Regions from separate parts of the Mesorhizobium sp. P5_C1 genome, predicted to be linked through region 3. Evidence: predicted binding sites of a transcription regulator. Region 3 holds the regulator's gene; each other region holds the start of a gene.

Region 1 (5,588 bases), on a different contig from region 3:
GAACTGTTCGGCTGGCGGCGCGAGCCCAGACCTTCGAATGCCAAGTCTTCCAAAGATTGACCCCGTGCGGCCATCGCCGCACAGTCCATGTCGCCAAACAAGATCGCGGAGAAAGAGATGCCCGAAACCTTCAAAGCCATCCTCGTTTCGCGTGACGCCGAGAAAAAGCAGTCGGTAGCCGTGACCGATCTCACCGAGGCCGACCTGATGGAAGGCGATGTCACCATCGCGGTCGAGGCGACGACGGTGAACTACAAGGACGGCCTTGCAATCACGGGCAAGGCGCCGGTGATCCGCCGCTGGCCGCTGGTGCCGGGCATCGATTTCGCCGGCACCGTCATCTCGTCTTCCCATCCTGACTGGCGCACCGGCGACAAGGTCATCCTGAACGGCTGGGGCGTCGGCGAAACCCACTTCGGCGCCTACGCCGGCCGCGCCCGCGTCAAGGGCGACTGGCTGGTGCCGCTGCCGCAAGGGATGAGCCCGCATGACGCGATGGCGGTCGGCACCGCCGGCTATACCGCCATGCTCTGCGTCATGGCGCTGGAACGGCACGGCATCCTGCCCGATCGCGGCCCGGTGGTGGTGACAGGGGCGGCAGGCGGCGTCGGCTCGGTCGCGGTCTCGATCCTGTCCAGCCTCGGCTACCATGTCGTTGCTTCCACCGGCCGCAACGCCGAAAGTCCCTATTTGATCAACCTTGGCGCCGCCGAAGTGACATCGCGTGACGAGCTTGCCCAGCCGGCCAAGCCGCTGGCCAAGGAGCGTTGGGCCGGCGGCGTCGACGCGGTCGGCAGCCACACGCTGGCCAACGTCCTGTCGATGACCTCCTATGGCGGCGCGGTCGCCGCCTGCGGCCTGGCCGGAGGCATGGACCTGCCAGCGAGCGTCGCCCCCTTCATCCTGCGCGGCGTCTCGCTGCTGGGCATCGATTCGGTGATGGCGCCGAAGGCAGTCCGCCTCGAAGCATGGCGGCGCATCGGCACCGACCTCGATCTGCAGAAGCTTGCCAGCCTGGCGACGACCATCGGTTTCGACGGCATCATCGATGCCGCCCATGACATCGTCGACGGCAAGATCCGCGGGCGCGTCGTCGTGGATATGTGAGCCGCTCGACTGCCCTGAGAGGGCGGACGGAATTGCCACGTGTGCCGGCAAATCCACCACCGCCGGGGCGAAAAGCACTCATCCGCTAAAATTCGAACGATCCGCCGCAATTTTCCATAATCTCTATCTGGCAAGGGTTTCGCATGATCGCGGAATCCGGCAGCCAACAGGTGGACACGGGCGAAGACGTCGATGCGGCGCCGACGCCAACGCGGCGCTTTGTCGCCGCGCCGCCGCTGGTGCCAGAGCCCGAACCCGCCGGGCGCGAAGGCCTTCCGTTGCTGGCCTTCGCCGCCATCGTCGTGCTGGCAGGCCTTGCGCATCTGACCGGAGCACCGATCTTTATCAGCGTCGCATTGCTGGCAGTCGGCCTAGCCGGCGTTGCCCTGCATCTGCGCGTCAGGCGGAGCGAACAGCGCACGGCGGTCCTGCTCGACGAGACCACCGCCCGCAGCCGCGCCGAGATCGAGACGCTGGCCGACCGCATGTGGGAAATGCAGGAGAGCGAGGAGCGCTTTCGCGGCCTGATCGACGCACTTGGCGACCTCGTCATTCATCGCGACCGCGATGGCTACATCGTCTATGCCAACAAGATCTTCGCCGACCTCGTCCAAAGCGATCAACGCGACCTCGCCGGCAAGACCCTGGCGGAACTCGGCATCGATGTCGGCATCGTTCCCGATGCCGCCTTTTCCGATCATGAATGCCTGAGTTCCACCGATGTCTCCATCCGCACGCCGAGCGGTCCGCGCTGGTTTTCGTGGATCGAACTGTCGGTGCGCGACAAGGACAGCGGCGCCGTTTCGCATCGCGCCATCGCGCGCGACATCACTGCCCGCAAACGCGCCGAATCCTCGCTTATCACCGCTCGCGAGCGGGCTGAATACGCCAGCCAGGCCAAATCGCGCTTCCTCGCCACGGTCAGCCATGAAATTCGCACGCCGATGAACGGCATCATGGGCATGGCCAGGTTGCTGGCCGACACCAGGCTGTCGCCGGAACAGCAGACCTATGTCGGCGCCGTCTCGACCTCGGCCAGCGCATTGCTCGCCCTGATCGAGGATCTACTCGATTACTCCAAGATCGAGGCGGGGCGCTTCGACCCGGAGCCGCAGCCGATGTCGGTGCGCGAGATCGCCGACAACATCGTCGAATTGCTGGCTGCCCGCGCCTTCACCAAGGATATCGGGCTGGGCTGCCATGTCGAACCCGACGTGCCGCAATTGATCACCGCCGATCCGGGCAAGGTCAGGCAGGTGCTGCTCAACCTCATCGGCAATGCCATCAAGTTCACCGACAGCGGCGGTGTATTGGTGAGCATCGCACGCGCGCGCACCGAAACGACCGACCGCATCTGCTTCACTATCGCCGACACCGGCCCAGGTCTGCACGAAGACGACCTGGAGCGCATTTTCGAGGAGTTCGAGCAGGCCGACGGCACCTCAACGCGCACGCATGGCGGGGCCGGCCTCGGCCTCGCCATCTCCAAACGCCTGGTGGCCGCCATGGGCGGCACGATTTCAGTATCGAGCCGGCTCGGTCAGGGATCCGAGTTCGTCTTTGAAATCCCGGTAATATCGGCCACCGAAGCGCCGCAGGGCAGGCAGAACGCGCTCTCGGGCAAGCGCGCGGTGATCCTGTCGAAAAATGCCGTCGAGGCCGATGCCATCGCCCGCACCATCCGCGCCAATGGCGGCGCGGTCGATGTCGCCATCACCGTCGCGCAGGCCGCGCCCTTCGCCGACGGCTGCGATGTGCTCCTGGTCGACGCGGCGATGGAAGCGAGCGATGGAAGGCTGCTCAAGCGCCTTCGCCAGAGCGGTTTCGCCGACTGCGAGGCCATCACGCTGATCGCGCCGACCGACCGCGGCATGCTTGGCGAGTTCCGCGCCAGCGGCTACGCGACCTTCCTTGCCAGGCCGGTGCGTGGCGGAACGCTTCTGCGTGTGCTGTTGAGCAGCAATGCTCCCGCCCTCGCCCCGCCGCAGCCGGAAAACCGCCACGCGCCCGCGTTTCGTGCCGTCGGCAACCGCCAGCGCGGCCTGTCGGTGCTGATCGCCGAGGACAATGACATCAACGCCATGCTTGCCCGCGCCACGCTGCTGAAGGCCGGGCATCGCGTCAAGGTGGTCGGCAACGGCAAGGCCGCCGTCGAGGCTGTCACCGGCGCCGGGCACAACCATCGCTTCGACGTGGTTCTGATGGACCTTCACATGCCGGTCATGGACGGGCTGGACGCGATTGCCGCCATCCGCCGCTACGAGGAGGAGACCGCCGTGCCGCCGGTGCCGATCATGGTGCTGTCGGCTGATAGCCAGGAAAAGACCCGCCATGCGGTGCTTGCCCATGGCGCCAGCGGCTTCGTTACCAAGCCACTCGACCCTGACGCGCTGGTCAATGCCGTCGAGGGACAGGTCGCGGCCTAGGGCATGATCCCGAGCCGAAGGTCAGGAACTTCGACAGCCCATCCACCCCGCCCGCTGGCGTAACGTAGCCGGTTGACCGTATTCGCCAGCCGACGAAGTATTGCCCACGACGTCGTATCACGGTACTGTCACAATCCTGTTGCACCTACACCGTATCCCCGTGCCAAGAGGGATGGCTCGAAGGAGAATCCTCGTGCATACAGTTATGCCGGAATGTGACACTCGGCCGAACGCCAGCAGCGCCTTGCTTGCCGGACGTAACGTCGATTCCGTCATAAAGGGCGCAGCACTCGGCCGTATCGGTAATCTCGAAGTGCGGCTCGCCCGCAACGAGGCCGAGATCGCGGCCGCGCAGGAAGTCCGCTACCGGGTGTTCTACGATGAACTCGGCGCCAGGAAGGATTTGTTCCAGGCGCCGGATCGCCGTGACGCCGACCGGTTCGATCCGCTCTGCGACCATCTGCTCGTATTCGATACTTCGCTTTCCGGCCCCGAACATCGACGTATCGTCGGCACCTATCGCCTGCTGCGGCAAGAAATCGCGGCCGCCGCTGGAGGCTTCTATTCCGAAGGTGAATTCGAGCTGACCAAGCTTATCGCCCGTCACCCCGGTCAGCGTTTTCTCGAGCTCGGCCGCTCCTGCGTTTTGCCTGAATATCGTTCGAAGCGCACCATCGAGGCGCTGTGGCAAGGTATCTGGGCCTATATCAACCACTACGAAATCGGTGTGATGACCGGTTGCGCGTCCTTCCACGGCACTGTGCCGGCGGCGCATGCCGAGGCGCTTACCTATCTCGCCCACCACTGCCGGACGAATTCGGCCTGGGACGTGCGCGCGGTGTCCGGGCGCTACTGTTCGATGGATCTGATGCCGATCGAGGCGGTCAATGCCAAGGCGGCGATCGCGGCGATGCCGCCGCTGGTCAAGGGCTATCTGCGCGTCGGCGCCCGCATCGGCGATGGCTGCGTCATCGACCGCGAATTCTCAACGGTCGACGTGTTCGTCGTGATGCCGGTCAAGGAAATCGGCGCCCGCTACGTCAACTACTATGGCGGGGAAGCCCAGCGCTTCGCTGCGTGAACAGCCGAATAGCGAATAGGACGTCGTGGCCGGAGTTGCGCGGCAACAACCGCTATTCGCTACTCCCTATTCGCTATTCCCTCTTTTCACGGAATATCTTCCGGTCGCCGGCCGGGCCGGCTCTTGTAGGGCGGAAACGCCCAGCCGAAGCGAAGCGCGCCGCCGCGCACGGCGAACGCCGCGGCGAAGCCGGCCCATCCTGAGACAATCTGCGGTAAGCCAGCCACATCGCCTGCTGTAAAGATGGCAGCGCCGACGAGCGCGGCCGTGACATAGATTTCGGGCTTCAGCAGCACCGAAGGCTCCCCGGCCAGAAGATCACGCAGGATACCGCCGAATGTAGCGGTAAGCATGCCGGTGATCACCGACACCGCCGGCGAGCCGGTGATGGCGAGCCCCTTGGCCGCGCCCATCACGGAAAACGCGGCAAGGCCGATTGCGTCGAGCCAGAGCAGCAGCTTGTAACGGGATTCGACACGGTGTGCGGTGAAGAACACCACCACCGCCACCACCGCGCAGATCAGCAGGTAGTCCCGGTTTCCCACCCAGAACACCGGCACGTTGAGGATCAGGTCGCGAAACGTGCCGCCGCCGATGCCGGTGACGCTGGCCAGGAACAGGAAACCGATAATGTCGAGCTGCTTGCGTGAAGCAGCAAGCGCCCCGGTCGCGGCAAAGACGGCGACGCCGGCATAGTCGAGAAGAGCGATGGGGTTCATGAGTGAGCGAATAGCAAGAAGGGAGTAGCGAATAGGGAATAGCACGAAGCCACTTGGCCGCTATCAACTATTTCCTACTCGCTACCCCCTATTCGCTACTCGCTCTCGTCAGGCATCCTTCTCGGCCTGCTCATTGACAGGCCCAGGCTCGACTGGGGCTTCCGCGGCAAACTTCGGGCCGCCCTTGGCGACGCCGACCATGGCCGGGCGCAGCACCCGCTCGCCGATCGAATAGCCCGGCTGGACGACCTGGAC
Region 2 (5,588 bases), on a different contig from region 3:
GCCGTGGTCCAGGCGAGGAAGAAGTGGCCGGTCTGGACGCCGCCGCCGGAAATGATCCAGCGCCGGCCGGAACTGGCGAAATACAAGGACGGCATGCCGCCCGGCCCGCAGAGCCCGCTAGGCGCCCGCGCGCTGTATCTCTTCCGCGACGGCAAGGACACGATGTATCGGCTGCACGGAACACCGGAGTGGGATTCGATCGGGAAGAACGCTTCGTCCGGCTGTGTGCGCTTCATGAACCAGGACATCATCGACCTCTACGGCCGCGTCAACGGACCCGCGCCGGTCTTCGTACGCGCAAATCTGTCGGCCGCCGCGAAGATCACCGCCGTGTCGAACAGGACGGCCGAGCCGATCGACGCGGGCGTACCGAAGGACGCGGAGATGTTGCAGTAAGTGTGCCTTCACGATCTGTAGGCGGACGCGCTTGGCGTCCGCCTGGGTCGTGTCGTTACTTCTTGGCGAGGCCGGGAAGCGTGACCTGATAGACCGTGAACATGGTGTCGACATCGGCGCCGTCCTCGGCCTTGTAGGGTGCGCCGACCTGGAACCCGTCCTGGGTGAGGAAGTCGTTGTCGTTGGCCACGAACAGGAAATAGTCGTCCGGCAGCTTGGGATCGAGCACGCTGACCACCGACATCGCCTCCCACTTTTCCGAAAGGTTGTTCTTGTCGTTCGGCGCGCCATTGTGCAGGCCGAAGCGGCCGAGTTCGCCCTTGTCGTTGAGGTCGATGAACGGCGTCAGCTTGGCCGGCGTCACCGATGGGTCGAGCACGCCCTTGGGTGCCACCGGCTTGTCGGCGGCGTCGAAGGCGCCACCGGCGATGTCGGTCGCAGCGGAGAGATCGACGATGTTGATCTGGCGAAGCAGCGAGGTGTCGCCCTTCAACCCCTGGCCGTTGCCGCTGTCGCGGGTCAGCATCAGGAAGGTCTGGTCGGACAGGGCGACGATCTCGCTCTGCGCCGCCACCTTGGTCTTGCCCTTGGCATCCTTGAACACCGGCAGCGGCACGACATATTCGTGCGCCAGCTTGAGATGGGCGAGGTCGGAAGCGTCATAGACCAGCGCGCGCGTGTTCTGGCGCGTCGCGCCGGAATCGCCGCCATCCTGCCGGGGCGCCGACTGCAGCACGGCGATCAGGAACTTGCCGTCCGGCGTCATCGCCATGCCTTCGAGGCCCTGGTTGTTCTGTCGGCCGGTATCGGGATCCTTCGGATCGGGCTCGGCAGCACCTGGACCTGGATTGTCCGAGGCGAAGTTCGGCGCGCCATGGCGCATCGGCACGAGGGCAGCCGGCGGCTGGGTCGCCGACAGCAGGCGGCCTTCAGCGGAAAACCGATAGATGTTCGGGCCGTATTCGTCGGAGATGAACATCGAGCCGTCGGCTAGCCGCACGATCGCCTCGTTGTCGAGCGCCAGCTTGCCGTTGGCCTCGGGCAGGATCGGCATGTCGCCGCTTGCTGCGCGCACGCCGTTGAGCGGGTCGAGGCCCGTGGCATCAGCGCCCTTGTCGTCGGTCAGGAGCATGGTGTCGGCGAGTGTCGCCTTGACGCCGGACTGCTCCTGGCCGGCAGCGGGTGCCGCACCAGGCGCGGTTGGCGCGAACTCGATGCCGATCGTGTTGAGGCGCGGCCGGTAGTCGGTGGTGCCGACGACATTGTAGCCGCGGTCCGGCAGCAGCCAGAGCGAACCCTTGTAGCCGTCGGCACCATGCGTCCAGCCGGCGGTGTCGATCGCCATGCCGGAACCTGAGCCGAACGTTTCGCCGAACTTGTCCTTCTGGCTGGCCGGGATGCGGCCGACGCCGACCAGTCCCTTGTTGACGAAGCTGATGCCGCCGACGGTCGCGGTGCTGTCGGCCAGCGCCGGCGTCAAGGCGGTGAACAATGCCAGCGCGACGCCGAGCGACGCGGTTCGGTGCAGGTGTTTCATGGATGATCCTCTTTGTAACAAAGCGTGCCGGAGCGGCCGATGGCGAAAGAGCTGAAAGAGGTGCGGCATCGATGATGCCGCGCGCGCCTCCCCGAAAGCGGTCTACGGCGCAAACATGATGCTTGCGTGACAGCGCGCGCAATGCCCCGTCGGGTTCTTCACACGCCGATAATAACCTGTGGTCGCACCAAAGAATTGATCACTCCCTTCTAGCTCAAGTCGACAAAGCGTGGTGTGCGTGCATCGTACTAGACACATATGTCCAGTGCGTATATGGTGCAGCCTTCGGACTAACCGGGGAGGGAAGCCTTGAAGTCGCACTACCGCGCAGTCGTCATCGGGGGTGGCGTGGTCGGAGCCTCGGTGCTCTATCATCTGACACGGTTCGGCTGGAGCGATGTGGCGCTGATCGAGCGAGCCGAACTGACGGCCGGTTCGACCTGGCACGCGGCGGCCGGGTTCCACGCGCTCAATGCCGATCCCAACGTCGCGGCGCTGCAGGACTACACCATCAAGCTCTATCGCGAGATCGAGGCCGAATCCGGCCAGGACGCGGGCCTGCACATGACGGGCGGCGTCAACATGGCCAGCGATCCCCAGCGCTGGGAGTGGCTGAAATCGGCCTGGGCCGTGTTCCAGTCGGTCGGCATCGAAACGGCTCGCCTGGTGACACCGGAAGAGATCAAGGAGATCTGCCCGATCGTCGATGTCAGCGACGTGCTCGGCGGCCTCTATGATTCCAACGAAGGCCATCTCGACCCTTACGGAGCGACGCATGCCTATGCCGGCGCCGCGAAAAAGCGTGGTGCCGACGTGATCCTGCGCAACCGCGTGGTCGCGTTGAAGGCGCGTGCCGACGGGCACTGGGATGTCGTCACCGAGCAAGGCACGATCGTGGCCGAGCATGTCGTCAACGCCGGCGGGCTATGGGCAAAGCAGCTCGGCCGCATGGCCGGCGTCGACTTGCCGGTGACGCCGATGGAGCACCACTATTTCATCACCGAAGACATTCCGGAGGTTGCCGCTCTCGACAAGGAACTCGGTCTTGCGGTCGATCTCGACGGCTTTTCCTACCTCAGGCAAGAGCGCAAGGGCGTGCTGCTCGGCGTCTACGAGCAGAACCCGAAGCACTGGAACATGGATGGCGCGCCATGGGATTACGGCATCGAGCTGATCCCGGAAGACATCGACCGCATCAGCCCGGAACTGTCCAAGGCCTATGAGCGCTTTCCGTGCCTGAGGACGGCCGGCATCCGCAAATGGGTCAACGGCGCCTTCACTTTCACCCCCGACGGCAATCCGATCGTCGGGCCGGTGCGCGGGCTGAAGAATTACTGGCTTGCCTGTGGCGTCATGACCGGCTTCAGCCAGGGTGGCGGCGTCGGCAAGTCGCTGGCCGAGTGGATGATCTATGGTGAGCCGCAGGCCGACATCTTCGGCATGGATATCGCCCGCTATGGCGCCTTCGCGGCCAACCGCGAATATCTCAGGCAGACGACGCGCCAGTTCTATTCGCGCCGCTTCGTCATGACCTTTCCCAATGAGCGGCTACCCGCCGGCCGGCCGCTGAAACGCCCCGGCGCCTATGACGGCATGACGGCGGCGGGATGCGAATGGACGGCGTCCTGGGGTCTGGAAATCCCGGCCTATTTCGCACCGATGGGGTTTCGCGAGAACACGACGCTGCGGCGTTCCAACGCCTTCGACATCGTCGGCGACGAGGCGGTGCAGGTTCGGCGTGCCGCCGGTCTCGTCGATATCTCGGCCTATGCGCGTTATGCGGTCTCGGGGCAAGGGGCCGAAGCATGGCTTGACCAGTTGCTTGCCTGCAGGCTGCCGAAGCCGGGACAGGCGAGGCTGGCGCCGATGCTCGGCCATGACGGGCGGCTGAAGGGCGACCTCACGGTCATCAACTGGGGTGGCGGCGACTATTGGCTGATGGGCTCGTACTATCTCAGGGAATTCCACATGCGCTGGTTCGAGAGCCATGCGGCGGAGGGGATCACTGTCACAGACCTTTCCGACACGATGAGCGGCTTCCTGCTGACCGGGCCGAATGCACGCAAAATCCTGGCGCGCACGACGCATCAGGACGTGTCGGGCGCGGCACTGCCGTTCATGGCCTGCGGGGCATTCGACATCGGTATGGTGCCCGCGCGGGTTGCCCGCCTTTCGATCGCCGGTGAGCTCGGTTTCGAGATCAGTTGTCCGGTCACCATGCATGCCAGCTTGCGCGAAACGCTGCTGGCCGCCGGCGAGGATCTCGGCCTTGCCGAGATCGGCTATTACGCGCTGAATGCGCTGCGGCTGGAGAAGAGTTTCGGCATCTGGTCGCGTGAATTCACCCAGGGCTACACACCCGATCAGGCCGGTCTCGACCGGTTCATCGCGTTTGGGAAGGGTGACTTCACCGGTCGCGAGGCGGCATTGAAACAGCGGGAGGGCGGCAGCGGCCAATGCCTGGTGACGCTGGAGATCGATGCCATCGACGCCGACGCCAGCGGCTTCGAGCCGGTCTGGCATCAAGGCCGGCGCGTCGGCTTCGTCACTTCGGGCGGCTATGGCTATACTGTCGGCAAAAGCCTGGCGCTGGCGCTCGTCGATCGTGATTTCGCAGGCGAGGGCACCGCGCTCTCGATGCATGTCGTCGGCACGGAGAGGCCGGCGCGCGTCATCGCGGCCTCGCCCTACGACCCCGAAGGCAAGGCGATGCGGCAATGAGGAGGATTTCTGATGGATGACGCGGCACGTGACAGCAGGCGCGAGCGCCGGCGTGGACGGACGGGCGAAGCCGGCTCGGAAACTAGCCGCCGCCCCAATTACCGTTCGCTGAGGAACCCGTTCCTGCCGCAGCCGATCTTTTCGGATGATCAGGTTGCCGCCATCCACGACACGGCGCTGCGCGTGCTGGAAGAGCTCGGTATCAAGGTGCTGTTGCCGCAGGCGCGTGAACATTTCGCCCACGCCGGCGCCCTGGTCGATCCGGACACCGACATGGTGCGCATCGGCCGCGATATGGTGACGGCGGCACTGGCCTCGGCGCCGAAGTCGATCCATGCTCATGGCGGTGCTCACACTCGCGATCTGACGCTCGAACTCGGCTCGATGACTTTCCTGGCCGGATGCGGGGCGCCGAACGTCACCGATCTCGAGCGCGGCCGGAGGCCGGGGACGCTGGCCGATTTCGAGGATCTGATACGGCTGGTGCAGCATTTCGACGTGCTGCATATGCTGGGACCCTGCATCGAGCCGCAGGACGTCGACAACCGCTTTCGCCACTATGCGGTCAACCGTGCCCAGCTGACGCTCTCCGACAAGCTTCCGTTCGTCTTCGCGCGCGGCACGCCGCAGGTCGAGGACGGCTTCGAGATGCTGCGGTTGGCGCGCGGCCTGTCGGAGGACGAATTCCTTGCCGGCGCGCACTGCTACACCGTCATCAACACGAACTCGCCGCGCCAGCTCGACATCCCGATGGCGCAAGGCATCATCGATTTCGCCAGGGCCGGGCAGATCTCCGTCATCACGCCCTTCTGCCTGGCGGGCGCGATGGCGCCGATCACGGTCGCCGGTGCGCTGACGTTGCAGCATGCCGAAGCGCTGGCGGGACTGACGCTGGCGCAGATCGTGCGGCCCGGTGCACCAGTCGTCTACGGCT
Region 3 (5,588 bases):
ATGCTGATGCGCATTGACGCCCGCACGGGAGCCTGACCGATGTCGACAGCCACATCGCTTCATCAGAGCCGCAAGAGGAAGAATTCCGTGATGATGACGCTGTGCGTCGCCGCCGCGGGCATCGGACTTGCCTGGCTGGCGCTCATCCTCGGCGCGCTGCTCTACAAGGGCCTGTCCGGCGTCAATCTTGCGGTGTTCACGCAAATGACGCCGCCGCCCGGCGATGCCGGCGGCCTGCTTAACGCCATCTACGGCAGCATCGTGATGACCATTATCGGCGTCGTCGTCGGTACACCGATCGGCGTGCTGGCAGGCACCTACATGGCCGAATACGGACGCTTTTCGAAGCTCACCACCGTGGTGCGCTTCATCAACGACATCCTTTTGTCGGCGCCCTCGATCATCATCGGCCTTTTCGTCTACGAACTGATGGTCCGGCCGATGGGGCATTTCTCGGCGATCGCCRGCGCTGTCGCGCTTGCTATCCTGGTCATCCCGGTCGTCGTTCGCACCACCGAGGACATGCTCAACCTGGTGCCGAACGCGTTGCGCGAGGCCGGCACCGCGATCGGCGCGCCGCGCTGGGTGGTCATCAAGTCGGTCGCTTACCGCGCCGCCCTTTCCGGCATCGTCACCGGCATATTGCTGTCGATCGCCCGTATCTCCGGCGAGACGGCGCCACTACTCTTTACGGCGCTCAACAACCAGTTCTGGTCGAGCAATCTCAACGCGCCGATGGCCAGCCTGCCTGTGACCATCTTCCAGTTCGCTCTCAGCCCTTACGAGGAATGGCAGCAACTGGCCTGGACCGGTGCACTCATCATCACATTGACGGTTCTCGCGCTCAGCATCTTTGCTCGCAGCCTGACCGGACGCAGAGAGGACAAATGAGCCAGATGTTGTCTCCAGACATGACGATCGCCGCCGAGGCAATTGCCGGCAAGGCCAAGATCGAGGTCAAGAACCTCAACTTCTACTACGGCCAGAGCAAGGCGCTGAAGGACATCACGCTGTCGCTGCCCGAGCGCAGCGTCACCGCCTTCATCGGACCTTCGGGCTGCGGGAAGTCGACGCTGCTGCGCGTCTTCAACCGCATCTACGAGCTCTATCCCAAGCAGACCGCCGAGGGCCAGGTGCTGCTCGACGGCCAGAACGTTCTCGACCGCTCGCAGGACCTTAACCTGCTGCGGACCAAGATCGGGATGGTGTTTCAGAAGCCAACGCCGTTCCCGATGTCGATCTATGAAAACATCGCCTTCGGCGTCAGGCTCTACGAGAAGATCAGCAAGTCCGAGATGGACGGCCGTGTCGAGCAGGCGCTGAAGCGCGCCGCACTGTGGACCGAAGTCAAGGACAAGCTCAACGCCAGCGGCCTCAGCCTCTCCGGCGGCCAGCAGCAGCGACTCTGCATCGCCCGCACCGTGGCGGTGAAGCCGGAAGTCATCCTGCTCGACGAGCCGGCCTCTGCGCTTGACCCGCTGTCGACCGCCAAGATCGAAGAGCTGATCGACGAGTTGCAAGCCGACTACACGATCGTCATCGTCACCCACAACATGCAGCAGGCGGCGCGCGTGTCGAAGCAGACGGCCTTCATGTATCTGGGCGAACTGGTCGAGTTCGACCGCACCGAGAAGATCTTCACGTCGCCCCGCGAGAAGCGCACGCAGGACTACATCACCGGCCGCTTCGGCTGAGCTCAGGCATACGAGGACTAAGATCATGGGCGAACACACAGTCGCTTCTTTCGACGAGGATCTCGGACAGATCAGCAGGCTGATCCGCGACATGGGCGACCTCGCCGGCTCGATGGTCGGCGGCGCCACCAAGGCGCTGTTGAATTCCGACAACGCCCTGGCGCAGCGCGTCGTCTCCGACGATGCGATCATGGACGCGCGCCAGCGCGAGCTCGACGACCGCGCCATCACACTGATCGCCAAGCGTCAGCCGATGGCCGACGATCTGCGTCATGTCGTCGGTTCGATCCGCATGGCCGGCGACCTCGAGCGCATTGGCGACCTTGCCAAGAACATCGCCAAGCGCGTCGGCACCGTCGGCCTCAGCGTCACCCCGCGCGACCTGTCGCACTCCATCGACGCAATGGCGCAGCTGGTGCTGATCCAGGTGCAGGGCGTCATCGAGGAATATACGGCGCGCGACGCCGCGGCGCTGGCGAAGCTGCGCGCCGACGACGAGCGCATCGACGTCAAGTACACCTCGGTGTTCCGCGAACTCCTGACCTACATGATGGAAGACCCGCGCAACATCACCGCCTGCACGCATCTTTTGTTCTGCGCCAAGAACCTCGAACGCATCGGCGATCACGTCACCAACATCGCGGAAAATGCGTATTATGTTTTGACCGGTACGCAGCTGCCCGCCAATCGTCCGAAGCAGGACGAGACGGCGATGTCCGCGCCGGCGGCATGACGGCAGGGGTGACCAGTCGATGATCGCGCCACGCATCATGGTGGTGGAGGACGAGGAGCCGCTTGGCGTGCTCCTGCGCTACAATCTCGAGTCCGAGGGATACCAGGTCGAGGTGGTGACGCGCGGCGACGAGGCCGAAATCCGCCTCCAGGAAAACGTGCCTGACCTGCTGGTGCTCGACTGGATGGTGCCAGCAGTGTCCGGCATCGAACTCTGTCGCCGGCTAAGAATGCGTCCCGAGACCGAGCGGCTGCCGATCATCATGCTGACCGCGCGTGGCGAGGAAAGCGATCGTGTGCGCGGCCTCTCGACCGGCGCCGACGACTATCTGGTCAAGCCGTTCTCGACGCCCGAGTTCATGGCTAGGGTCAAGGCGCTGTTGCGCCGCGCCAAGCCGGAAGTGCTGTCCAGCGTGCTCAAGGTCGGCGACATCGTGCTCGATCGTGAATCGCACAGGGTCTATCGCAAGAAGAGCGAGATCCGGCTCGGACCGACCGAATTCCGCCTGCTCGAATTCATGATGCGCCATCCCGGCCGCGTGTTCTCGCGCAGCCAGCTGCTCGACAATGTCTGGGGCGAGACGATCTACATCGACGAACGCACGGTCGACGTGCATGTCGGCCGGCTGCGCAAGGCGGTCAACAATGGCCGCATGCCCGATGTCATCCGCACCATTCGTGGGGCGGGCTACGCAATCCGGGAAGATTAGGGATCTGCTGATATTCAGGTGATGCCGGCCTGCGAACGGCAGTCTCCTGCGCTTCCGGTACTCACGGATCCAAATGTCCGCTCCGTTCCGGTTCTCGGAACCCGCCATTCTCGACTCGGCCTAACCTGAATCTCAACGCATCCCGGCGCGTTATTCACGCAACGTTCTTGCCACCGAGGCCGGATCTCGCCTGCGTGCCGGGCGCGAAAATCTCCTGGTCTACGAAGGTCAGTGCCCGTGTGGCGCAGCCTTCGCGGATCAGTGGCAGTTCGTTCGGTTCGGTGTCGAAGGAAATCGATTGCGAATGCTGGCCGCCGGCGGTCTGGGCAATCGCCTCGCGCAATGCCGGCTCGATCAGGTCGAAGGCGGCGGCGCTGACGCCGACCATGGCGACGGGCGCCGGGTCGATCAGCGCGAACAGGCTGCCGAGACCGTAGCCGAGTGCCTCGCCGGCCTTGCGATAGGCCTCGCGCTCGGGTCCATCCCTCTCGCGGGCCGCGGTCGCCAGCGCGCGCATGTCGGCATCACTGACATCGGCGACCGGTTCCGCGTCCTCACTCATCTGCCTTGCGTTGCGCCAGATGGCGTAGTTGCCGGCATAGGCCTCGACGCAGCCGCGCCGCCCGCAGCGGCACAGCGCGCCGTGCGGCCGATGGATCATATGGCCGAACTCGCCGCCCGAGGAATGAGTGCCGGTGAACAGCTCGCCCTTCAGCACCAGGCCCATGCCGATGCCGTGCGACAACAGGATGGCGATGAAGTCGTCGCGGTAGCGCTCGGGGTCGCGCCAGCGCAACGCTATCGCCATCATATTGCAGTCGTTCTCCATGGTGGCGGGGATGCCGAACTCGTCCTCGAGTATGTCGGCGAAGGCGATATCGGTGTGCGGCGTGATCGGCGACCACAGCATGGCGCGGGCACGCGTGTCAGTGATGCCCTGGATCGCCAGCGCGATGCGGGCGACACTGCGGACGTCGAGGTCGGGGTCTTCGAGACGACGCCGTACGATGGCAACGCATTCACCGACCAGCGCGTCGCGCGACATGGTCAGCGTGTCCAGCCGGCGCTGTTCCTCGGCGATCACCTGGCCGGCATAGTCGATGACGGCGACCGAGAGGAAGTTCAGCGACAGCACCACGGTCATCACCGCCGCCGCTTCCGGATTGAGGCCGAGGCCGACCTGCGGCCGGCCCCGTTTGAGCGAGCCGGCCTCGCTCGGCTTGCTCTCAGTCAGGATGCCTTCGCCGATGAGGTCGGAGGAGATCGCCGATATGGTCGAATGGCTGAGGCCCGTGGTCGCGGCGATCTCGGTGCGGGACGGCTGTCCGGCGCGGCGCACGGCCGCAATCACCATCGCCCGGTTGCGGCGGCGCAGATCGTCGTGGCGGATTCCGACCGACATGCTTTTTCACATCCTCCCGGTCGCTGCAGCCTTTCGTGCCTCCCGAAGGCCATCAGCGAAGCCTGAAAGCGCGACGCGCTTCAGGTACTTGTTCCTGCACGTGTCGTTGCCCCAAAACCGCTGCGCACTTTTGGGGCGACATGCGCCAAGCCAAATTCTGGCAGAACCCTACCATCATGTCATTATTTATTCCGGAGCTCGAAAAAAACTCGGAGAGACGTCAAAATCCATCAGAATCGATGTTGACAGCGTTCGGGCGTTGGATCACTATTTTTTCGAGGCTCGAAAAAATAGAGCCTCTGTGCCGGCCTACGGGTCAGTTTGGTCGCGCCATACGCGGCGCAGGGAGGATATTATGAAAAAATTCACAGCCGCCATCCTGGCGGGTGTCGCCATGTCGCTGACGCTGGTGTCGGTCGCGCAGGCGAAGGACAAGGTCATCGGCGTTTCGTGGTCCAACTTCCAGGAAGAGCGTTGGAAGACCGACGAAGCGGCGATGAAGAAGGCCATCGAGGCGGCTGGTGACAAATACATTTCCGCTGATGCGCAGTCCAATCCGGGCAAGCAGCTCACCGACGTCGAGAGCCTGATTTCGCAGGGCGCCAACGCGCTGATCATCCTGGCGCAGGATGCCTCGGCCATCGGCCCGGCGGTGCAGAAGGCATTGGACGAAGGCATTCCGGTCGTCGGCTATGACCGGCTGATCGAGAACAAGAACGTGTTCTACCTGACCTTCGACAACAAGGAAGTCGGCCGCATGCAGGCCCGCGAAGTGTTCAAGGTCAAGCCGGAAGGCAACTACGTCTTCATCAAGGGCTCGGGCGCCGATCCGAATGCCGATTTCCTGTTCGCCGGCTCCATGGAAGTGCTCAAGTCAGCCATCGACAGCGGCAAGATCAAGAATGTCGGCGAAGCCTATACGGATGGCTGGCTGCCCGCCAATGCCCAGAAGAACATGGAACAGTTCCTCACCGCCAACGACAACAAGGTCGATGCCGTGGTGGCAGCCAATGACGGCACCGCCGGCGGCGTCGTCGCCGCGCTGACGGC

Evidence for each region. The regulator PhoB, encoded in region 3, activates phosphate uptake and scavenging genes when phosphate is short. The targets are predictions, from matches to a motif close to TGTCATNNANCTGTCAT.
Region 1: olsB (l-ornithine N(alpha)-acyltransferase) is a predicted target of PhoB. The motif match lies at 3,660-3,676, and genes of this name have one in related genera.
Region 2: ACXJ7R_RS08615 (esterase-like activity of phytase family protein) is a predicted target of PhoB. The motif match lies at 2,049-2,065, and genes of this name have one in related genera.

The regions. Positions count from the first base shown of each region.
Region 1 covers NZ_JBFULQ010000045.1:2,903-8,490, forward strand. Annotated here, with positions in the region: gene lspA (signal peptidase II) at 1-60, shown strand, start outside; gene acuI (acrylyl-CoA reductase (NADPH)) at 118-1,107, shown strand; gene ACXJ7R_RS06220 (ATP-binding protein) at 1,251-3,533, shown strand; gene olsB (l-ornithine N(alpha)-acyltransferase) at 3,739-4,614, shown strand; gene ACXJ7R_RS06230 (trimeric intracellular cation channel family protein) at 4,701-5,333, opposite strand; gene grpE (nucleotide exchange factor GrpE) at 5,442-5,588, opposite strand, start outside.
Region 2 covers NZ_JBFULQ010000071.1:1,256-6,843, reverse strand. Annotated here, with positions in the region: gene ACXJ7R_RS08620 (L,D-transpeptidase family protein) at 1-396, shown strand, start outside; gene ACXJ7R_RS08615 (esterase-like activity of phytase family protein) at 452-1,933, opposite strand; gene ACXJ7R_RS08610 (GcvT family protein) at 2,243-4,654, shown strand; gene ACXJ7R_RS08605 (trimethylamine methyltransferase family protein) at 4,664-5,588, shown strand, end outside.
Region 3 covers NZ_JBFULQ010000082.1:7,219-12,806, reverse strand. Annotated here, with positions in the region: gene pstC (phosphate ABC transporter permease subunit PstC) at 1-36, shown strand, start outside; gene pstA (phosphate ABC transporter permease PstA) at 40-891, shown strand; gene pstB (phosphate ABC transporter ATP-binding protein PstB) at 888-1,694, shown strand; gene phoU (phosphate signaling complex protein PhoU) at 1,720-2,427, shown strand; gene phoB (phosphate regulon transcriptional regulator PhoB) at 2,447-3,136, shown strand; gene ACXJ7R_RS09600 (ROK family protein) at 3,291-4,538, opposite strand; gene xylF (D-xylose ABC transporter substrate-binding protein) at 4,894-5,588, shown strand, end outside.